Linked DNA regions of Laspinema palackyanum D2c. The protein of the gene in region 2 binds, or shares a complex with, the protein of the main gene of each other region. Links are inferred from orthologs where the notes say so. Each region holds a gene or a part of one and is shown on either strand. Other genes may lie near its edges.

Evidence for each region.
Region 1: the proteins of NG795_RS00775 (region 2) and NG795_RS26370 are in contact, whole or in part, in a solved structure (PDB 8RP0), measured with the Escherichia coli proteins. The link is inferred for Laspinema palackyanum D2c from one-to-one orthologs.

What each region holds. Positions count from the first base shown.
Region 1 is NZ_JAMXFD010000039.1:37,478-40,756, reverse strand. What follows is about bases 274-3,224. They hold NG795_RS26370 (anthranilate synthase component II), read right to left. Parts: upstream 2,074-3,224; coding sequence 1,474-2,073; downstream 274-1,473. Other genes in these bases: ybeY (rRNA maturation RNase YbeY), read right to left, coding at 3,059-3,224; NG795_RS26360 (diacylglycerol kinase family protein), read right to left, coding at 2,434-2,970; NG795_RS26365 (hypothetical protein), read right to left, coding at 2,214-2,429; NG795_RS26375 (MBL fold metallo-hydrolase), read right to left, coding at 595-1,410. Outside these bases: more of ybeY, read right to left, coding at 3,225-3,279. UniProt on the Escherichia coli protein: Part of a heterodimeric complex that catalyzes the two-step biosynthesis of 4-amino-4-deoxychorismate (ADC), a precursor of p-aminobenzoate (PABA) and tetrahydrofolate.
Region 2 is NZ_JAMXFD010000001.1:184,596-187,922, forward strand. Bases 323-3,321 are described here. They hold NG795_RS00775 (anthranilate synthase component I), read right to left. Parts: upstream 2,625-3,321; coding sequence 1,020-2,624; downstream 323-1,019. Other genes in these bases: NG795_RS00765 (YggS family pyridoxal phosphate-dependent enzyme), read right to left, coding at 323-334; pipX (transcriptional coactivator PipX), read right to left, coding at 331-600; NG795_RS00780 (energy-coupling factor transporter transmembrane component T family protein), read right to left, coding at 2,528-3,321. Outside these bases: more of NG795_RS00765, read right to left, coding at 1-322; more of NG795_RS00780, read right to left, coding at 3,322-3,327. UniProt on the Escherichia coli protein: Part of a heterodimeric complex that catalyzes the two-step biosynthesis of 4-amino-4-deoxychorismate (ADC), a precursor of p-aminobenzoate (PABA) and tetrahydrofolate.

The DNA.
Region 1 (3,279 bases), on a different replicon or contig from region 2:
TCACCAAGCCAAGGGTCAATCCGTGTTACAAGATTTAATCTGGGGTGAAAAAAGTCCCGCACCTGTGGCGATCGCCATCTGTGCCACCATTACCGCCCTCGTTTTTATCCCCTGGGTCCTCTTATGGCCCTTGGAAATGCTCCCCAAATTGCAGGCGATCGCCGTGATCGGCTTCTACGTCATCTTGGCCGCAATTTATGCAGTCCTGGCTCAAATCATGCTGTTGCTCAAATCCAAAAAGCGAGCATTGTGGGTCACAGGCGTTGTTGGGGCTGCGATCGGCCTCCCCTTGCTCACCCTAGCCCTCTTAGGAGGACAACCCGAAACCATCCCCGAGATTTATCTGCTCTCCATCCTCTCCTTATCCGGCGTAGAATACGCCACTACGACCCCCATCTTTATGGCATTCCTAGGACATCTCGCCATTTTTGCGGGACTCTGTCTCAAGTTACGTCAGCAACTCAACCGCGCTGGAGAGTCCGCCACCAAAGCCCTCCTCATGGGTAGAAAAGTCAGTTAATCTATAAGAAGGGGGCAGTACATAGACTGCCCCCCTTCTCTATAGAGGTCATGAGTAATTCTGTTAGCTAGTCTTCAACCCGTTACGGTTTGATAACTCATGATTTTAATCACGGGACCCGTTTCGGGTAAACTGCCCGTGGTCAATTCAAGGGAATTGGCATTGACCTGTTCCACAACCCGATTATCCAGAACCGATAAAAACTCATCCACCTCAACCAAATCGCAAACTTGAGCATCCGCTGCGGTGGTGCGATAGTGCATGGGAATCACCACTTTCGGGTTCAACTTGAGCATCGCTTCCTTGGCTTCCGAAGGGGTATAAGCTTTTGGACCTCCCCCTACCGGCAATAACAGCAAATCTGGGCGTCCCATGAGGATTTGCTGTTCTGAATTAATCGGTGCCGCTGCGCCGCCGAGGTGGAGGATTTTCACCCCTGCTTGGGTCCAACTCCAGGCGACATTGATGCCGAAGCGTCGTCCGCCATAGCGATCGTGATCGGTGCGAATTCCCTGGATTTGCTTGTTGCGAAACTGATAGGACCCAGGTTCAAACAATAATCGGGGTTCTCCCGGCAGTCCTTCGGTATTTCCTTCGTCCAATAACCGGGAACTAATTAAGACTAAATCTGCGGAGACTAACGGGGGGGGATATCCTGCGGTACATCCAAGACTCCGGAAGGGATTGACTAGGACCCGCTGGCCTTCCCCTTCAAATAAAAAGCAAGTATGGCCTAACCATTTTACGGAGAGGGAATTGGTATTTTGAGCCCGGTTTCCAGAACTGGGGGGCGTTTGCGCTGCCCACTGTTGCCATGCTGAAGGAAGTGTGCTGGCAATCCCTGCCAAAGCCGCTACTTTCCCATAATGGAAAAACTGTCGCCGATTAATCATGATCGAAATCGCTACAAACAGCGGAATTTAAAGGTTAACGGTCGAGGATGAAAGGTTGGATTACACGAGGGATTTCAACTGATCCAGAAAGTTTTTCAGCAGTTGTTTTCCTGGAGTGGTGAGGATGCTTTCGGGGTGAAATTGCACGCCTTCTAGGGTGGGATACTTCCGATGTCGGACTCCCATGATTGTGCCATCTTCCACCCAAGCGGTAATTTCGAGTTCCTCCGGACAGGTGTCTCGGTCAATGACGAGACTGTGATACCGAGTGGCGGTAAAGGGATTTTCTAGGTTTTGAAAGACGCCAACTCCGTTGTGATGAACTTCGGAGGTTTTACCATGCATCAGTTCCGGTGCCCCGACGATTTGACCCCCAAAGACTTGTCCGATACATTGATGGCCGAGGCAAACGCCGAGAATGGGTAGGGTGGGAGCTAATTCTGTAATTAACTTCAGGGAAATGCCTGCATCTTCCGGGCGTCCGGGTCCTGGGGAGATGACGATCGCATCGGGCCCTAATTTACGAATTTGGTCGATGGTGATTTGGTCATTCCGGTAGACGCGGATATCTGAGGCGATCGCCGTTTCTTTGCCCAGTTCTCCCAGATACTGGACAAGGTTGTAAGTAAAGCTATCGTAGTTATCGATAACGATAATCAAGGTAGAGACTCCTTTTTAGGCGAACAATCATTATAATAATTGGGAATTTTAGAGTTTAGAGTTTAAAACTTAGAGTGGCGAGTTTAGGCTAATCCAGTTAAATTAATAAATTGACATTCTCTGGTAAAATTATCAGTTTTTTAATAAAAGTTGAGGGCAACCGATTCAGAGAGTTGAGGGGGATCCGGGTTGAGGATCCGAGGGTTCGGGTGAGGGGTGGATGAGTTCCACCCTTCCCGATCGCGATTGAGACTGTAGCCTTGCCAATTAATTCCTAACCCGACGAGTTGAGGCGGGGACCGTACAGGGTGTAAACACCGACCGGGGACTGTCTCCACTGGGGAGGGTAAAGACACCGAGTCAAAGAATAGTTTGCACCCAGGTGAATAAGGGGGGTAACAGCAGGCATCCGGCCACGGCGATCGCTACGATCGCCGAGATTAATACGGCACCAGCAGCACAATCTTTAGCAATTTTAGCCAAGTCGTGATAACTTTGCTGAACGGTTAAATCGACTACAGATTCTAGGGCAGTATTCAGGAGTTCCATCGTTAAAACGGCCCCAATTGTTAACGTAATGATGGAAATTTCTACAAAGCCGACTTGTAAAAAAATCCCCAAGGCGATCGCCACTGAACCGATGACGACATGAATCCGAAAGTTGCGTTGGGTTTGGAAGGTGTAGCTGATTCCCGTTGCCGCATATTTAAAACTAATGAATAAGTTCGTAGCAACCTGCCAGGACAAATCACGATTGAATCGGGTAGGCTGATGCGATACTCGCTTTGGTGGTGGGGTCGATCCCTCGGGAGACATAGGCAGGACAGTAGACAAATTTAATGGTGGAGCAACGGATTGAGTCGGTTGGCCGGTTATTTCCGAACGGTCTAATTTCATAGCAGGTATTGCTTCCGTGCGCTAGTTTGCTCAGATACTGAACCCATACTACAACCTCACTTTTGGAGAAGTTGTGTTGTCTGTATCGTTACAAGGCAAGACCCACAGCGGTGAGTAAGGTTTCTTGTTGACCTAGCATCCGGGTTAAACTCTCTTCATCCGGATGATCCCAACCCAACAGATGAAGGAGTCCATGAGCCGCCAACCAAGCGAGTTCTACGGTGACGGAATGCTCCTGCTGTTCGGCTTGTCGAGCGGCTGTATCCACGGAAATAATAATGTCCCCTAAATACAGAGGAATCTCTCCGC
Region 2 (3,327 bases):
CTTTTGGTTTAATTTCGAGTCCGTCCGCCAAGCGATCGATTCGTTGCGCTAATTTCAAACTATCAATAGAATGGATCCACTGAAAGTGGTCTAAAGCGGGTTTAACTTTATTACTTTGTAGGTGTCCAATCAGGTGCCAGGTTAGACCGGGCAGGTCCCCGAGTTGCTCCGATTTCGCTTGGGCTTCCTGAAGGCGACTTTCCCCAAAATCTCGAATTCCCGCCTGATAAGCTTGCATCATGGCATCCACCGACACCTGTTTGGTGACGGCAATCAGTCGGACTGATTCGGGTAAGTGGGCGCGGATCTGAGCAATCCGTTGGGCGATCGTCATTGAAACGTGCGTTTGTGGATGAGTTGAAGTTCAGCGAATTCCTGAGTTTGCCCCATGCGTCTGAGCAATCGCAAGCGGTTTTCGACGAGGAGGCGAGCATCGGCACGGGTGACCGGCTCAAATCTTAACCCGTCTATGCCAGAAAGCGCTAAAAAAAATAGGCGTTGGGCATAGAGGGTCGTGAACAACTCCTGATTTTGTTCGATCAGACACACCCGATAGAGTAGACCAAAAGTAGGATGATTTAAGTAAGTTTCAGTGTTCATTCAGGTTCAGATGAGTACCGTTAATCATAACGGTTATAGAGTCACTAAGGTCCCTCTGGCGGAGTCAGTTGGTATGGAGTTTCGGGATGTGACCCGTTTCTCCCCTGAGTTTTTGCCGCAAGCTTGGACGGGGATAATTTTATCAGAAATCGTGGAAATCCCCATACTCTTAGGCTAGGGATAGATAATAAATTCAATAATTCTTCCCCGGAGTGGCCGCGTCTCGTGTTCTACGACTCATCACCGAGGGAGACACTCCCTCTCGTCAATTCTATTATCTAACTGCTGCAAAATGACCTACTTTCTTCTTTTAAGCTGCAGCTAGATTCTCATCTTCTGCACCGCCATCAAATTGGAGTGATTGCTGCATTAATCATCGGCATTTTTATCACATCTGGAGCGAGCGATCGCCATTGTCATCACCCTTCACCGGATGCGATCGCCATCTGCAATGCCGCCAGTTGGGCGCGGGCTTTATCTAGGGACTCATACCATTCTTTTTCCGGTTCACTATCAGCAACAATTCCGGCCCCCACTTGTCCCCAGACTCGATAGTTTTTTCCATCATTTTTGGCAGTTTCCGATGCCTCTGGCGCAAATAATAAGGTCCGAATCAAAATATTCAAATCAAGCTGTCCTCGCCAGTCTAAATAACCACAGGAACCATAAAACAGACTGCGCCGCACTGGTTCTAGTTCTTCAATAATTTCCATGCATCGGACTTTGGGACAGCCGGTAATAGTGCCACCAGGAAAGGTGGCGCGAATTAAATCAATACTATCGCGATCGCCACGGAGAGTACCCACGGCATTACTCACCAAATGCATGACATGACTGTACCGTTCAATGGTCAACAATTCGTTAACTTCTACCGTTCCCCATTCGCAAACTCTCCCTAAATCATTTCGTTCCAAATCGACCAACATAATATGTTCGGCACGTTCTTTCCGGTTAGCGAGTAATTCCCTGGCGAGTTGTTCATCCAGTTCGGGCGTTTTCCCCCTAGCACGAGTTCCAGCAATCGGACGAGTCTGGGCAGTTTTTCCTTGTAATTGCACCAATCGTTCCGGAGAACAACTCACCACATCTCCCCAGGGAGTCCGCCAATAACTAGCAAAGGGAGAGGGATTAATAGTATGCAAGGTCCGATAAACGTCCCAACTTTCCTGCTGAGTTGTTGTTTCAAATCGCAGAGATAAATTGGCTTGAAATATATCCCCAGCGGTGATATATTTTTGTGCTTTCCTAACCCGTTCTTCATAGTCAAATTGGGACAAATGAAACTGGGGGTAAGGGGAAATAACACCTTCGGTATTAGGGGATTGGTGAGGAGAGGGTTCCGGGGTGAAAGAGTTTTCTAATTTCTGTTCGAGGAGGTCCAGTTCATCGCGATCGCTACTGGCAATCCACAACTGTTGTTGATGATGGTCAAGAATTGCAAAGTTGGCGGGTTCATACCAGTAACTCACCGGAAAGGGCAGGGGATCATCGTTCAAATGGGGGAGGTTTTCAATTTCCCAGGCTAAATCATACCCCAACCATCCTAACCATCCTCCGGTGAAAGGAAGCGCATCGCGATTAAGGAGTGGGAGGGAATCAAGTTCTTGAATGGGTTCAGATTTTTCTGGCTGTTTGCGCTTAAGCAATTGCCGCAAACTAGGCAGAATTTCTCCAACTTCTGGCGTCCACAATTGAGGACGGTTGTCAATCCATCTCGGTGCACCGGCACAGATAGAATATCTCGCTTCTGGAATGGGAGTGGGAGTCGGATAAGGACTTTCTAAAAGGGTGGCGATCGCCGCTTCTGGTTGCTTGTTTTCAGATTGAGGGATGAGAAATAAGGCCTCAAAGACTTGAGTACCCGTCCGCTGTTTTAACGGCAGCGATCGCCAATACCAAGGGGGAATGGATGTTGTATTTAATCGCTTCACACTTGCCATCCCCATAAGAAACGCATCCCCCAAAATCCTACCAATATGGCGATCGCCACCCAGTCTCCATTTCTCAGTTTTAACGGATGCCACTGCACCCGATGGGTGTTCGGGGTAGTAAATCCTCGCACCTGCATCCCTCCGGCAATTTGTTGAGCACGCAATAGCAGATTTTCCAGCAATCTTTCTACTACAGAAAACCAGACTTTAGTGGTTCCCCGCAAGCCTAATTTTTTCCAATTAATTGCCCGAGTTCGCACAGAACGAATTAAGTTCTGAACTTCTTCTAACACTAGGGGGATAAAGCGCAGGGATAGGGTTAAAGTTAAGGCAATTTCCGTAGTGGGAATATTAAACCGTTTCAGGGGACTCATTAACTCCTCAATTCCCGCAGCAATCTCTTCCGGGGCAGTAGTAAGTAGATAGAGATTGGTGCTATAAATTAGGGTAAAAAATAAAGTGCTGATCCGGATTCCTAAATCCAAAGAACGACGGGTAATTGTAAACCGCCCTTGCTCAAATAGGACGTAACGGTAATCAGTGGGTTGGGGAAGTTCACTGTCAATCGTCTCCTCCGGTTCGGGGGTTTCTTCACCCCAGCCAAAGGGATTGTACCAAGGATTTCTGACGGGTGTCGGAGGGAGAGTGAGGGGTTGGCGATCGAAGGTGATTTCTTGGGCGGGAAGGCGCGGTTGGTGTTCTACCGGGAGTCCATCAGGTGCGATCGCTGTAATCAGACAAACTAACAGAGATAGGCTTAACAACCACCCCATTTGTTTGCGCCAAACTCGCAAAG